Regions from separate parts of the Solibacillus daqui genome, predicted to be linked through region 3. Evidence: a T-box and tRNA genes for the amino acid it is inferred to sense, from the RefSeq annotation. Region 3 holds a T-box; the other regions hold tRNA genes.
What was found. The T-box of region 3 lies ahead of alaS (alanine--tRNA ligase). A T-box ahead of a tRNA ligase gene usually reads a tRNA of that ligase, here a tRNA-Ala.
Positions count from the first base shown of each region.

Region 1: it encodes a tRNA-Ala, which carries the amino acid that the T-box ahead of alaS (alanine--tRNA ligase) is inferred to sense. The anticodon was not compared.
Region 2: it encodes a tRNA-Ala, which carries the amino acid that the T-box ahead of alaS (alanine--tRNA ligase) is inferred to sense. The anticodon was not compared.

Region 1 is NZ_CP114887.1:3,071,574-3,076,633, forward strand. Features, by position in the region: tRNA gene O7776_RS15090 (tRNA-Glu) at 808-879, opposite strand; tRNA gene O7776_RS15095 (tRNA-Ser) at 881-971, opposite strand; tRNA gene O7776_RS15100 (tRNA-Asn) at 983-1,058, opposite strand; tRNA gene O7776_RS15105 (tRNA-Ile) at 1,069-1,145, opposite strand; tRNA gene O7776_RS15110 (tRNA-Gly) at 1,156-1,229, opposite strand; tRNA gene O7776_RS15115 (tRNA-Phe) at 1,233-1,308, opposite strand; tRNA gene O7776_RS15120 (tRNA-Asp) at 1,317-1,392, opposite strand; tRNA gene O7776_RS15125 (tRNA-Met) at 1,396-1,470, opposite strand; tRNA gene O7776_RS15130 (tRNA-Ser) at 1,501-1,593, opposite strand; tRNA gene O7776_RS15135 (tRNA-Ile) at 1,613-1,689, opposite strand; tRNA gene O7776_RS15140 (tRNA-Met) at 1,696-1,769, opposite strand; tRNA gene O7776_RS15145 (tRNA-Ala) at 1,796-1,871, opposite strand; tRNA gene O7776_RS15150 (tRNA-Pro) at 1,879-1,955, opposite strand; tRNA gene O7776_RS15155 (tRNA-Arg) at 1,961-2,037, opposite strand; tRNA gene O7776_RS15160 (tRNA-Leu) at 2,059-2,147, opposite strand; tRNA gene O7776_RS15165 (tRNA-Gly) at 2,154-2,228, opposite strand; tRNA gene O7776_RS15170 (tRNA-Leu) at 2,272-2,355, opposite strand; tRNA gene O7776_RS15175 (tRNA-Lys) at 2,369-2,444, opposite strand; tRNA gene O7776_RS15180 (tRNA-Thr) at 2,452-2,527, opposite strand; tRNA gene O7776_RS15185 (tRNA-Val) at 2,538-2,613, opposite strand; rRNA gene rrf (5S ribosomal RNA) at 2,623-2,738, opposite strand; rRNA gene O7776_RS15195 (23S ribosomal RNA) at 2,800-5,060, opposite strand, start outside.
Region 2 is NZ_CP114887.1:3,065,853-3,070,912, forward strand. Features, by position in the region: gene O7776_RS14960 (1,4-dihydroxy-2-naphthoate polyprenyltransferase) at 1-22, shown strand, start outside; gene O7776_RS14965 (MerR family transcriptional regulator) at 202-957, opposite strand; gene O7776_RS14970 (hypothetical protein) at 1,255-1,494, shown strand; gene O7776_RS14975 (hypothetical protein) at 1,507-1,653, shown strand; gene O7776_RS14980 (NUDIX hydrolase) at 1,698-2,315, opposite strand; tRNA gene O7776_RS14985 (tRNA-Glu) at 2,402-2,473, opposite strand; tRNA gene O7776_RS14990 (tRNA-Ser) at 2,475-2,565, opposite strand; tRNA gene O7776_RS14995 (tRNA-Asn) at 2,577-2,652, opposite strand; tRNA gene O7776_RS15000 (tRNA-Ile) at 2,663-2,739, opposite strand; tRNA gene O7776_RS15005 (tRNA-Gly) at 2,750-2,823, opposite strand; tRNA gene O7776_RS15010 (tRNA-Phe) at 2,827-2,902, opposite strand; tRNA gene O7776_RS15015 (tRNA-Asp) at 2,911-2,986, opposite strand; tRNA gene O7776_RS15020 (tRNA-Met) at 2,990-3,064, opposite strand; tRNA gene O7776_RS15025 (tRNA-Ser) at 3,095-3,187, opposite strand; tRNA gene O7776_RS15030 (tRNA-Ile) at 3,207-3,283, opposite strand; tRNA gene O7776_RS15035 (tRNA-Met) at 3,290-3,363, opposite strand; tRNA gene O7776_RS15040 (tRNA-Ala) at 3,390-3,465, opposite strand; tRNA gene O7776_RS15045 (tRNA-Pro) at 3,473-3,549, opposite strand; tRNA gene O7776_RS15050 (tRNA-Arg) at 3,555-3,631, opposite strand; tRNA gene O7776_RS15055 (tRNA-Leu) at 3,653-3,741, opposite strand; tRNA gene O7776_RS15060 (tRNA-Gly) at 3,748-3,822, opposite strand; tRNA gene O7776_RS15065 (tRNA-Leu) at 3,866-3,950, opposite strand; tRNA gene O7776_RS15070 (tRNA-Lys) at 3,964-4,039, opposite strand; tRNA gene O7776_RS15075 (tRNA-Thr) at 4,047-4,122, opposite strand; tRNA gene O7776_RS15080 (tRNA-Val) at 4,133-4,208, opposite strand; gene O7776_RS15085 (MBL fold metallo-hydrolase) at 4,554-5,060, opposite strand, start outside.
Region 3 is NZ_CP114887.1:2,742,939-2,747,998, forward strand. Features, by position in the region: gene alaS (alanine--tRNA ligase) at 1-1,664, opposite strand, end outside; T-box leader at 1,734-1,944, opposite strand; gene O7776_RS13480 (MFS transporter) at 2,000-3,148, opposite strand; gene yeiL (transcriptional regulator YeiL) at 3,255-3,923, shown strand; gene recD2 (SF1B family DNA helicase RecD2) at 4,538-5,060, opposite strand, start outside.

The DNA of each region.
Region 1 (5,060 bases), 330 kb from region 3:
TGTTGCTTATATTAAATATAACGGGCTGGAAGCCATATTATTTAACTACCCAAACTACAATGAAAATTACTATATTACAGTAGCTAAAACGGATCAATTTAACGCCAGGCATGCTGTTCTTATCCATGAACTATCTCATAGCTATTGGCTTACTTTCGGTGTAGCACGTTTTCCTTACGAATTATTGGACTTAAATTACTCTATATGTGAGAAAATCATTTTACTGCGTAATGAAGAACAAAAAGCACTATAAAAAGCACTCCAATATGGCTAACTCGCTACTACATATGATTTCATTGGTTTTAGAAAAGCCAGAATTTCTTTATTTCCTCAAGAAAAAAGTTATGAAGCAGCCTGAAAAACAATAGCAGATCCTACATACTATATCGAAAATAAGGCATTCAAGGACATTACAGCAAGTCAAAGGTGAATGGTATATTAAAAAAAGCTTATATGCTTAAACTGACGCTCTGGAAAGCTATATACATAATTCAAAAAATAATGTTATAAAGTAACCTGACTTTGAGCAATTTAACCAATCAATTGGTTAACAAATTATTTTTGCCGGTACTTTAACAGACGTAGCCCTTAATCCAATGAATATTATAAATCAATTCATCATTACTTTAACAAAATAATAAATGGTACCACGTCTTAAATAATTACACAGCTTATAAGAAAGACTTTTAAGTAAATAACTCGACTAGAGCATTTCAATATGGAGAAACTAATAATCAATTAATATTGATTACAAAAAAACGCTAAGCAAGGAAAATATGCTTAGCGTTTTCTTGTTTTACTTATGTATGACCCGTACGGGATTCGAACCCGTGTTACCGCCGTGAAAGGGCGGTGTCTTAACCACTTGACCAACGGGCCGTGGCGGAGAATGAGGGATTTGAACCCTCGCGCCGGTTACCCGACCTACACCCTTAGCAGGGGCGCCTCTTCAGCCTCTTGAGTAATTCCCCTTAAATAAATATGGCTCCGAAGGCAGGACTCGAACCTGCGACCTGCCGGTTAACAGCCGGATGCTCTACCAACTGAGCTACTTCGGAACGTTTTATATGGTGGGCCTAAATGGACTCGAACCATCGACCTCACGCTTATCAGGCGTGCGCTCTAACCAGCTGAGCTATAGGCCCTCTTAAAAACTGGAGCGGGTGATCGGAATCGAACCGACAACATCAGCTTGGAAGGCTGAGGTTTTACCACTAAACTACACCCGCATATGGTGGGTTTGGACGGAATCGAACCGCCGACACTTAGAGCTTCAATCTAATGCTCTACCAACTGAGCTACAAACCCATAAAAAATGGCGGTCCCGACCGGGATCGAACCGGCGATCTCCTGCGTGACAGGCAGGCATGTTAACCGCTACACCACGGGACCATTTGGTTGCGGGGACAGGACTTGAACCTGTGACCTTCGGGTTATGAGCCCGACGAGCTACCACTGCTCCACCCCGCGATAATAAAAAACTCAATTATTCAATTAAAATGGAGGAGGTAGAGGGATTCGAACCCCCGCGCGGTGTTACCCGCCTGTCGGTTTTCAAGACCGATCCCTTCAGCCAGACTTGGGTATACCTCCGAGTTAAATATGTGATTACTGGTGGACCTTACAGGACTCGAACCTGTGACCGGACGGTTATGAGCCGTCTGCTCTAACCAACTGAGCTAAAGGTCCTTAAGATGGCTACCGAGGGAGTCGAACCCACGACCTTTCGGGTATGAACCGAATGCTCTAGCCAGCTGAGCTAGGTAGCCAGGATCTTTATTTTGGTTGTCTTTTATGGTGGAGCCTAGCGGGATCGAACCGCTGACCTCCTGCGTGCAAGGCAGGCGCTCTCCCAGCTGAGCTAAGGCCCCATTATAATGGTCGGAATGACAGGATTCGAACCTACGACCCCTTGGTCCCAAACCAAGTGCTCTACCAAGCTGAGCTACATTCCGTAATCTGGCGCGCCCGACAGGAGTCGAACCCATAACCTTTTGATCCGTAGTCAAACGCTCTATCCAATTGAGCTACGGGCGCGCTATACATATTAAAATAAAATGGTGCCGAGGGCCGGAATCGAACCGGCACGGTGATCACTCACCGCAGGATTTTAAGTCCTGTGCGTCTGCCAGTTCCGCCACCCCGGCATTTTTTGGAGCGGAAGACGAGGTTCGAACTCGCGACCCCCACCTTGGCAAGGTGGTGTTCTACCACTGAACTACTTCCGCAAAATGCTTAAGATATTTTTTATCTGACAGTTATGAAATTAAATGGTGCGGGTGAAGGAGTCGAACCCCCACGCCTTGCGGCGCTAGATCCTAAGTCTAGTGCGTCTGCCAATTCCGCCACACCCGCTAAAGCAAATTACTGGTGAGCCATGAAGGACTCGAACCTTCGACCCTCTGATTAAAAGTCAGATGCTCTACCGACTGAGCTAATGGCTCTCTAAAATGGTGCCGGCGAAAGGAGTCGAACCCTCGACCTACTGATTACAAGTCAGTTGCTCTACCAACTGAGCTACACCGGCATTTTAGAAATGGTGGAGGATGACGGGCTCGAACCGCCGACCCCCTGCTTGTAAGGCAGGTGCTCTCCCAGCTGAGCTAATCCTCCTGGGTAATAACCTAGCGACGTCCTACTCTCACAGGGGGAAACCCCCAACTACCATCGGCGCTAAAGAGCTTAACTTCTGTGTTCGGTATGGGAACAGGTGTGACCTCTTTGCCATCATCACTAGATTAATTTGAAAGAATTATTCTTTCAAAACTGGATAAACGGTTCATTGATTTTCGTAAACATGTGGTTAAGTCCTCGACCGATTAGTATTCGTCAGCTACATGTGTCGCCACACTTCCACCTCGAACCTATCTACCTGATCGTCTTTCAGGGGTCTTACTTACTTGAGTAATGGGAAATCTCATCTTGAGGGGGCTTCATGCTTAGATGCTTTCAGCACTTATCCCGTCCACACATAGCTACCCAGCGATGCCTTTGGCAAGACAACTGGTACACCAGCGGTGTGTCCATCCCGGTCCTCTCGTACTAAGGACAGCTCCTCTCAAATTTCCTACGCCCACGACGGATAGGGACCGAACTGTCTCACGACGTTCTGAACCCAGCTCGCGTACCGCTTTAATGGGCGAACAGCCCAACCCTTGGGACCGACTACAGCCCCAGGATGCGATGAGCCGACATCGAGGTGCCAAACCTCCCCGTCGATGTGGACTCTTGGGGGAGATAAGCCTGTTATCCCCGGGGTAGCTTTTATCCGTTGAGCGATGGCCCTTCCATGCGGAACCACCGGATCACTAAGCCCGTCTTTCGACCCTGCTCGACTTGTAGGTCTCGCAGTCAAGCTCCCTTATGCCTTTACACTCTACGAATGATTTCCAACCATTCTGAGGGAACCTTTGGGCGCCTCCGTTACCTTTTAGGAGGCGACCGCCCCAGTCAAACTGTCCGCCTGACACTGTCTCCTACCCCGCTAAGGGGCATGGGTTAGAAGTTCAATACAACCAGGGTAGTATCCCACCGACGCCTCCTTCGAAGCTGGCGCTCCGAGATCTCTGGCTCCTACCTATCCTGTACAAGTTGTACCAAAATTCAATATCAAGCTACAGTAAAGCTCCACGGGGTCTTTCCGTCCTGTCGCGGGTAACCTGCATCTTCACAGGTACTATAATTTCACCGAGTCTCTCGTTGAGACAGTGCCCAGATCGTTACGCCTTTCGTGCGGGTCGGAACTTACCCGACAAGGAATTTCGCTACCTTAGGACCGTTATAGTTACGGCCGCCGTTTACTGGGGCTTCAATTCGCAGCTTCGCTTGCGCTAACCACTCCTCTTAACCTTCCAGCACCGGGCAGGCGTCAGCCCCTATACGTCACCTTACGGTTTTGCAGAGACCTGTGTTTTTGCTAAACAGTCGCCTGGGCCTATTCACTGCGGCTCTCTCGGGCTATACACCCTACCAGAGCACCCCTTCTCCCGAAGTTACGGGGTCATTTTGCCGAGTTCCTTAACGAGAGTTCTCTCGCACACCTTAGGATTCTCTCCTCGACTACCTGTGTCGGTTTGCGGTACGGGTACCTCCCACCTCGATAGAGGCTTTTCTTGGCAGTGTGAGATCAGGAACTTCCTCCATACGGAGTCGTCATCACAGCTCAATGTTAAAGTACGCGGATTTGCCTACGCACACACCTTACTGCTTGAACAGAGACAACCAACGCTCTGCTTACCCTACCCTACTGCGTCCCCCCATTTCTCAAACGGTGGGGAGGTAGTACAGGAATATCAACCTGTTATCCATCGCCTACGCCTATCGGCCTCGGCTTAGGTCCCGACTAACCCTGAGCGGACGAGCCTTCCTCAGGAAACCTTAGTCATACGGTGCATGGGATTCTCACCCATGTTTCGCTACTCATACCGGCATTCTCACTTCTAAGCGCTCCACCAGTCCTTCCGGTCTGACTTCAACGCCCTTAGAACGCTCTCCTACCACGCATACCAATGGTATGCATCCACAGCTTCGGTGAATCGTTTAGCCCCGATACATTTTCGGCGCAGCGTCACTCGACCAGTGAGCTATTACGCACTCTTTAAATGATGGCTGCTTCTAAGCCAACATCCTGGTTGTCTAAGCAACGCCACATCCTTTTCCACTTAACGATTACTTTGGGACCTTAGCTGGTGGTCTGGGCTGTTTCCCTTTTGACTACGGATCTTATCACTCGCAGTCTGACTCCCGTGTATAAATATCCGGCATTCGGAGTTTGTCTGAATTCGGTAAAGCGAGATGCCCCCTAGTCCAAACAGTGCTCTACCTCCGGTATTCTCAATCACGAGGCTAGCCCTAAAGCTATTTCGGAGAGAACCAGCTATCTCCAAGTTCGATTGGAATTTCTCCGCTACCCACACCTCATCCCCGCACTTTTCAACGTGCGTGGGTTCGGACCTCCAGTAAGTGTTACCTCACCTTCATCCTGGACATGGGTAGATCACCTGGTTTCGGGTCTACGACCACGTACTAATTCGCCCTATTCAGACTCGCTTTCGCTGCGG
Region 2 (5,060 bases), 320 kb from region 3:
ATTAGCTTCATATTTTTTATAACAACAAAAGCTGTTCAGGGCGTCTCTTATTACGCCTTGAACAGCTTTTTAACTTACTTCAGTAGAAAAAGTTGAACTCTAAAACAAGAGCTCCGAGCTGTAATTACTGCTTGTTCATATGAAATCCATCTTTGGCTATTAATCCATTATTGCCCTTATCGAGGTAATTAATTATTTCGCTTATAGTTTTGCATAAGCAACAATGGCATCATATAAAAATTGTGTCGCCCCTTGCCCAACGCGGCTATCATAATAATTTGTAAATCGCTCATCATAAATATACATTTGAGCCAAGCCAACATGCGCTTCTTTCGTATATTTCGCCCAATAAAAGCTTAACCAGCGTTTATGCAGTTCTGCAACTTCCATTGCAATTTCGGTTGCTGCATCACCGCTTGCTAACGCTTCCTTTAATCGAGCAAATAGTTGCTGCTCGAGCTGTTGTACTGCCTCATATTGTGCCTCTGTCATTTGCTTTAATTTATTATTGCTTGCTTTAACCATTTCCTCCCCATATTTCTCACGGATTTCTTGCCCGTAAGCTTGTTCATTATCTTCAATTAACTTATTTTTAAATGCTTCAAATTTTTGTTCATTTGTCATCGTTATTTCCCCTTCCATTGTTTGAATCGTTTTTTCAATTGTTTCAAGTAGACCATCTAAATAATTTCTCTTTTGCTCCAGTAGCGCCTGTTGATTTATTAACGCTTCTTTCACGTTAAAGTTATTATCCTCGAGCAACGCTTTAATCTGCTCTAACTTAAAATCCAGTTCACGATAAAACAAAATTTGCTGTAAGCGGTCAATATCACATTGATTATATTGACGGTAGCCATTTTGCTCTACCATTGAAGGCTTTAACAAACCAATTTCATCGTAGTATCTGAGTGTGCGTGCACTCACACCCGATAGTTTTACTAACTCATTAATAAGCATGTCATCACCCCTATGTAGTACTATAAAGTGTAACGTAACGTAAAGGTCAATACGAAATAATAATTTATTTTTGTACTTTTTTATACACTCCATTCTCTTATAAATAGAAGAGGAGAAAGGTAAATGAGTTACAAGTACCACAAGAGCTTGAACAACGCTTGCACAAAGCATTAGCAAAACAGCCAACAAACAGACCGAACATTTACAATTCTGAGGGATTTCGTCTTATATGCAGATGATAGAGCAATACCAGTAAATCAAAGTAGTATGCGCAGCTCATTACTTGGTAGCTATTCCATGGAATTATTATTCGATACGATTCCGCCTGACACAAAAAAACTCGAAATAAAGCTTGAACCATTTTATTCGAAAGAAAAAATCAACTTGGTTGTCCCATTAACACCTGTACTAGAAGGAATTATCGGCCCTAAAGAATTACAAATTTTAAGTATTTCTAAACAAAATGACTATACAGAATTAACCATTCGTTCCGAAGCAGATGTGATTTACGATAAGGTGACGCTCCAAACAACATAAGGCTCCGTACCATTGCAAACAACTAAAGGTTTTTACGATGACGGCAGCTCGACCCGCACTTTACTATTTGAAACAACAGATGAAGCAATTAAGCTAATGATAGAAAATATGTACTTCCTCGATCAACAAGACGATACAATCAACATCCCGTTTATCTAACAAAAGCACAGTCATGAAGTTGTTTATTTCATGACTGTGCTTTTTTATTTCATCAATGCTTGAAGCTTATCAGTAAATGGTTTTAAATAAATTTGAGGGAGTGCTTGCATATCAGCTAAGCTAATTTCCTGACTACCACTCACTTTTTCATCTCCCTGATAATAATAGCCTGTCACCAATGCACTAGTAATGGTGCCATTAGATAAATTAAAGAAATCCTGCAACCTCATATAATACATGCCATCTAATTCTTCTCGTTGAATTTGAAATGTATTCAATCCATTTGTTATTTCATAAATAAACACATTCGCAAACTCATAATCTTTAATATTTTCATTTTGTATCTTATAAGGAATGACCCCTAATGCTTTTAGATCTTCAAAAGCTATATTTATCCCCAATTCCTCATGCAGCTCTCTCACACCATCTAAAACCGTTTCTGTCGCTAATAAATGCCCTGCTGCTGTTATATCAAATTGATTTGGATAATCTTTTTTCAACTTACTGCGCAATTGTAAATAGATTATCCATTCATCTTCTATTTTTTCTATTACCCAGCACTGAAACACTTCATGCCAATAGCCCTTAGCATGTACTTCGTCACGTATTGCTTCACCAATCTTATGATAATGTTCATCAAAAATTGCCAAGCGTTCTATCATCTGACTCACCGCCTCTTTAATTATGCGTATTAAAAAACACTAAGTACTATTGAATGTACTTAGTGTTTTCTTGTTTTACTTATGTATGACCCGTACGGGATTCGAACCCGTGTTACCGCCGTGAAAGGGCGGTGTCTTAACCACTTGACCAACGGGCCGTGGCGGAGAATGAGGGATTTGAACCCTCGCGCCGGTTACCCGACCTACACCCTTAGCAGGGGCGCCTCTTCAGCCTCTTGAGTAATTCCCCTTAAATAAATATGGCTCCGAAGGCAGGACTCGAACCTGCGACCTGCCGGTTAACAGCCGGATGCTCTACCAACTGAGCTACTTCGGAACGTTTTATATGGTGGGCCTAAATGGACTCGAACCATCGACCTCACGCTTATCAGGCGTGCGCTCTAACCAGCTGAGCTATAGGCCCTCTTAAAAACTGGAGCGGGTGATCGGAATCGAACCGACAACATCAGCTTGGAAGGCTGAGGTTTTACCACTAAACTACACCCGCATATGGTGGGTTTGGACGGAATCGAACCGCCGACACTTAGAGCTTCAATCTAATGCTCTACCAACTGAGCTACAAACCCATAAAAAATGGCGGTCCCGACCGGGATCGAACCGGCGATCTCCTGCGTGACAGGCAGGCATGTTAACCGCTACACCACGGGACCATTTGGTTGCGGGGACAGGACTTGAACCTGTGACCTTCGGGTTATGAGCCCGACGAGCTACCACTGCTCCACCCCGCGATAATAAAAAACTCAATTATTCAATTAAAATGGAGGAGGTAGAGGGATTCGAACCCCCGCGCGGTGTTACCCGCCTGTCGGTTTTCAAGACCGATCCCTTCAGCCAGACTTGGGTATACCTCCGAGTTAAATATGTGATTACTGGTGGACCTTACAGGACTCGAACCTGTGACCGGACGGTTATGAGCCGTCTGCTCTAACCAACTGAGCTAAAGGTCCTTAAGATGGCTACCGAGGGAGTCGAACCCACGACCTTTCGGGTATGAACCGAATGCTCTAGCCAGCTGAGCTAGGTAGCCAGGATCTTTATTTTGGTTGTCTTTTATGGTGGAGCCTAGCGGGATCGAACCGCTGACCTCCTGCGTGCAAGGCAGGCGCTCTCCCAGCTGAGCTAAGGCCCCATTATAATGGTCGGAATGACAGGATTCGAACCTACGACCCCTTGGTCCCAAACCAAGTGCTCTACCAAGCTGAGCTACATTCCGTAATCTGGCGCGCCCGACAGGAGTCGAACCCATAACCTTTTGATCCGTAGTCAAACGCTCTATCCAATTGAGCTACGGGCGCGCTATACATATTAAAATAAAATGGTGCCGAGGGCCGGAATCGAACCGGCACGGTGATCACTCACCGCAGGATTTTAAGTCCTGTGCGTCTGCCAGTTCCGCCACCCCGGCATTTTTTGGAGCGGAAGACGAGGTTCGAACTCGCGACCCCCACCTTGGCAAGGTGGTGTTCTACCACTGAACTACTTCCGCAAAATGCTTAAGATATTTTTTATCTGACAGTTATGAAATTAAATGGTGCGGGTGAAGGGAGTCGAACCCCCACGCCTTGCGGCGCTAGATCCTAAGTCTAGTGCGTCTGCCAATTCCGCCACACCCGCTAAAGCAAATTACTGGTGAGCCATGAAGGACTCGAACCTTCGACCCTCTGATTAAAAGTCAGATGCTCTACCGACTGAGCTAATGGCTCTCTAAAATGGTGCCGGCGAAAGGAGTCGAACCCTCGACCTACTGATTACAAGTCAGTTGCTCTACCAACTGAGCTACACCGGCATTTTAGAAATGGTGGAGGATGACGGGCTCGAACCGCCGACCCCCTGCTTGTAAGGCAGGTGCTCTCCCAGCTGAGCTAATCCTCCTGGGTAATATTGTTACATTTCGTAAGTGACCTTTCTCTTAAGGACAAGATTTATAATATCAGTATTCATAAGAAAATGCAATGATTTTTTGAAAACTTTTTTAAAAAATATATTTTTTTCAAAAATCCCCATCAAATGACCTTGTTAACCAATGAAAACGATTTCTTAGTATATCGAAATTCTAATATGATTATCCATTTTTTTCAACAGTTGTTTTTCATTTTTATAAAAAAATTTATGCTCTTCGTTATTTAATTATATGTAAAAATTCGAAAAATACTGTTGGCTCAACTAGTAGATATAGATTCTTACCATAAGAATCTATATTTTTACATTAACCCAAATTCAAACACAACGAAATGTTATTTGCCCGTTTCGTTGTACTCTTTCCACAATCCCTAAAATTTCAGCATAATTAACATAGCCAATTACTTCCGAAAAAATAAGCGTAGGCATCGTATGCATTAAATTACCATAAAGAGCATTCGCCAGTTTTAAGACTGACTCATTGCCTTGTTCAATCTGTTTTGCAATTCGCTGCACTTTGTAATCAATCTTCGCGATATTTAATTGGGCTACCTCAGAAAAATTAGTAAATATCTTTTCATGACCAGCAAATACCGTTGAAATTAATAATTTCTGACATTGCTCAATTGATTGACGATGCTGTAATACTGTTGGAAGCAATAATTTCCTTGAATCAAAGTCAATTAATGCATTTGTCGACCCCTTTTCGATAATTAAATCTCCCGTAAACAACCAGCCTGATTCTTCATCATATAAAGTTATTGAGTCCAATGAATGCCCTGGCGTTTCCAAAACTTTTAATTCTCCAACATAATCATTTGCTTG
Region 3 (5,060 bases):
CCAGATTCAACAACAACTGTGTGTAATGGTTGCCCGTTTGGTGCTTTTTGTACATCTTTTACGATTGCTTTGAATGTATCTGATTCAATAACACCTGTATCAGCTATTTGACCACCCATTTCAGCGTAGAATGGCGTTTCAGATAAGATAATAAGTGCTTCTTGACCTTCAGAAGCTGTGTTTGTTTCTTGACCGTTAACAACAATTGCAGCCACGGTACCTTGTAATTCATATGCATTGTAAGTAAATGTAGATGCCTGTTTTAAGTTTGATAATACTTCATTTTGGACTTGCATTGAGTCCACGTCCGTACGTGCATTACGAGCGCGTTCTCGTTGCTCTTCCATTGACGTCTCAAAACCAGCATGGTCAACTTTCATGCCTGCTTCTTCCGCGTACTCTTCTGTTAATTCCACTGGGAAACCAAATGTGTCATAAAGTTTGAATGCATCGCTACCCGGAATAACTGTTTCCCCTTTTGCTTTTTGTGCTTCAATGACTTCAGAAAGAATTGCTAAACCACCGTCTAATGTTTCGTGGAAGCGATCTTCTTCGTTTTTAATCACACGTTGAATGAATTCTTGTTTTTCAGTAACTTCTGGGTAGAAGTCTTGCATATTCGCACCTACTGTTGGCACTAATTTGTACATAAATGGCTTGTCGATACCAATTTGTTTTGCATAGCGTACCGCACGACGTAGTAAACGACGAAGTACATAACCACGTCCTTCGTTTGAAGGTAATGCTCCATCACCGATTGCGAATGCTACTGTACGGATATGGTCGGCAATAACTTTGAATGGCGTGTTAATATCTTCAGCTGAACCGAAAATTTCTTTTAAGTCTACTTCACCTGGACGTTTGTATTTACGGTTTGCGAATTCTTCTGTTTTTTCGATAATTGGCATGAATAGGTCCGTATCAAAGTTTGTTGGTACGTTTTGTACAACCGAAACGATACGCTCTAGTCCCATACCTGTATCAATATTTTGCTTTGGTAGTGGCGTGTAAGTGCCATCTGGATTATGGTTAAATTGAGAGAACACAAGGTTCCAAATTTCTAAGTAACGCTCGTTTTCGCCACCTGTGTATAGCTCTTCTTCAGGTGCACCAAATGCATAAGCTTCACCACGGTCATAGAAAATTTCAGAGTTTGGACCAGATGGACCTTCACCGATATCCCAGAAGTTCCCCTCTAAACGAATTAAACGCTCAGCAGGAATGCCAATTTCGTTATGCCACACGTCATAAGCTTCTTGGTCTTCAGGGTGTAGCGTAATCGATAATTTTTCAGGTTCAAAGCCCATCCATTTCGGATCCGTTAAAAATTCCCAAGCATAGTGAATTGATTCTTTTTTAAAATAATCACCAATTGAGAAGTTTCCTAACATTTCAAAGAAAGTATGGTGTCGCGCTGTTTTACCTACATTTTCAATATCGTTAGTACGAATTGATTTTTGAGCATTTGTAATTCGTGGGTTATCTGGAATAATACGACCATCGAAGTACGGCTTTAATGTTGCTACCCCTGAGTTAATCCATAATAATGATGGGTCATTGATAGGTACAAGTGGCGCTGAAGGCTCAACGTGGTGGCCTTTTTCTTTAAAGAAATCCAGGTATAAACGACGAATTTCAGATCCTGTCATTGTTTTTGTTGTCATGTGTTTTTCCTCCTAATATTGTTGAGTTGACGATGAATTTTACCAATAAAAAAAAGCCTCCATCCCAGGTAAAGGGACGAAGACTGTTATCTCGTGGTACCACCCTAATTTATAATGCAAAATGGCACTATATCTCAGATGCTTGTAACGTAAGCACACGGCAGGGATTAGCTGCACTCTGGAGTAGCTTTCGGTAATAGTTCATGGAGATTATTTCAGCCAAGGAATCTCTTTCTAATACATGATTATTATTACGTACTTATTCCATCATCGTTTTCAATTTTATTCTTTATTCATTATAAATAAAATAACAACGTACTGTCAATTGACACTTATTAATAATCAAAACGTTTTTTTGTCAACAGAATAATAAATACAGCAGGTACCGTAAAGATCAGCATACCTAAAAAGGCTAAGCCTGGTTCAATTTCATAAAGCACCCCACCAAGCAATGTTAATAGCGCCGCACTTAAGCTCATTGCTAATGCAGAATACAGTCCTTGCGCATTAGGAATTTGCTCTTTCGGTAAAGCTTTTGAAATATATTGTATGAATGCATAATGTGCCATTGCAAACGACAAGGCATGTAGCACTTGCGACACGACAAACATAGGCATATTTGGGAACAAATAAATGAGCAACCAACGCACTGTCGAGCCTATTGCAGCTAGCAACATGAGCGAAGAAGGCTTCCATTTCGTTAAAAACGAATCCGCCTTTAAGAAATATAAAATTTCAAAAAGCACCGCGACATTTAAAATCATCCCAATATAAAAAGCATTGACGTTTAAATTTTGTAAATAAATATAGCCATAATTGTAGTACGAGGCATGGGCACCTTGCAACAATATGACGACAATTATAACTACTACAAAACTCTTTTCCTTAAACAAACTTTTCATTGATAATGTTTTAGTGTTATCAATCTTTGGTAGAACACTTAAAATTGGTGGAGCTGGCATTAATTGAATCGCAAATAATGCAGTTAACCCAAAAATCATTGTCCATAAAATTATTTGTTCCCCGTAAACACCCGTTAACATACTAATAATTAATACAGACACAATGTAACCAAACGAACCAAGAGATCGCGCTTTTCCGTAATGGATTTGTCCATGTTGCATAAGTGTTGCGGCACTACTTTCCACAGCTGGTAATAATGCCGGATAAAACATGCTAAATAACATTGTAATTATAAACAATCCGACAAAAGAATCTACCGGGATATATAATACCGTCACAATTAATGAAGCTAACGTAAAGAATATTAATACACGTTTATTACTCATAATTTTTGAGACGTAAGGGAAAATAAACATCGTCGAAAACGCACGCGCTACTAATCCGAACCCCATAATTTCACTTGCTTCTGAAACTGAAACTCCCTTATCATTTATCAGCCAGCCTGTCCAATAGGCAATAAAAATGCCCCATGTTGCAAAAAACATAAAGAAGTTTTTCGCTAACCAACGTTGTTGATTCATACAAAACCTTCCTTTTTTTAATTTCTATTATGTTGAATATTAGCACGATACCCATTACAATACTGTGAGATATCTCATATTTTCTGTTTAGGAGTTGCATTATTTCTTGAAAAAATTAGCATATGATGAAGCAATTTATTATATTAACAAGTATCCCATTACGCAATATTTTTCATTTGATATTACCCCATTTATTCATGTGTATGAATTTGAAAAGGGTGAATTTATCTTTCAAGAGCAATCACACCCCGATGCGTTATACTACATGATTGAAGGGAAAGCAAAGCTATACATAACACATAAAAACGGGAAAATTTCTTTAATCGAATTTTTAACTTCCCCGACGTTTATGGGGGAAATCGAATTATTAAACGAGGCACGTTATTCAAAAGGCATTCAAACTGTTACACAAACCATTTGCCTTGCCATTCATTTCCGCGATGTAAAAGACAAGCTACTCGCCGATCCCGTTTTTTTAAAAAAGATTTGTCTGTTTTTAAGCTCAAAAACTATGAAAATAACTGCCAGGTATACTCAAAATCAAGCATATCCTCTTGAAAATCGACTTGCTTCTTTTATCTTACTGACTTCTGACAATGATTTTTACAAAGAAAAACATACCGAGGTATGCGAATATTTAGGAGTATCTTACCGCCATTTACTATTTGTACTTGCAAAGTTTACAGAGGCTGGCTATTTAACAAAGAATAACCGTGGCTATATTTTAAATGACCGAAAAACACTCGAACAATTGGCGTTAGAAATACAGTACTAGAAGACAAAAAATCCAGTAATTTCTTCAAATTTATAAGAAGAAATTACTGGATTAAATTAATAACTAACATTGAGCAAATTTACTAACAAAAAATGGATTAAGTGCAGTGTTACTTATTTTGGCGGGCTACGGCATGACAGCATGCATGGCCCGCCAAATAAAAATATTACGTTTTGTTTTAATAAAGGTAAAAGAGTCCAATGTTGCCTCTTGCGCTATCGCGAGGCGGCGGTGCTGAATAAAATATTACACTGTTTACAATATTGTATCTTAAATTAAAAGTTAGCCCTTTATAGTAGAGTGCCGCGAAGTGAAGTAAGGCTCAAATGCCGTATGATTTGAGCTTTGCTTTGCGACGAAAGCGCAGCGACAGGAGCACAATTTTTTGAGGAAACTTCTGAGACCTGCGCGTGTGCGGAAAAAAGAAAAGTTGCTCCTGCGGTTACTCGTCGCAAAGCGTTTGTCAACGCTTTGCAGCCACGCCCTCAGGAACAGTAGTGCAAATGCTAAAAGCGCCACATCGTGTGGCAACGCATTCGTGACCAACATCGTGTTGGCCTCCCGTAGCGTAGCAGAACGGATTATGTTAGATAAAGTAATAAATGATTTTCAATCTAATCATTGTAATCATACGGTGAAATGCCGTCCATACCAATCAACGGATGAATATAGGGCGCTGTTTCCGTTGTTAAATTGCTTGGTAATACTTCACCAATTTTATGTGATTCTGCAGTATTTAATAATCCTAACTGTTCTGTGGTAGATTGTATTGCTGTTTGTTCCTGTTTAAGTTCCATAATTGATGAGGGCTTTTCTTGTGACACCGCTTCGATAACTTCTGTCGTTAATGTTGGATTTAAACGTGCCTTTAATGTTGTAAAACGCATTAAATCATCTGTTGTTGCTAATCCTTTAGCCAGCACATCTGGTTCTCCACATAAAATTAAGAAGTTTTTTGCACGTGTAATACCAGTATACAGCAAATTTCGTCGTAGCATTTTCGAATAGCCACGAACAACTGGCATAATAACAGTTTGGAATTCTGAGCCTTGTGATTTATGGATTGAGCAGCAGTAAGCAAGGGTGATTTGATTTAAATCTGGTCGCTGATACGTTACTTCAATGCCATCATAAGAA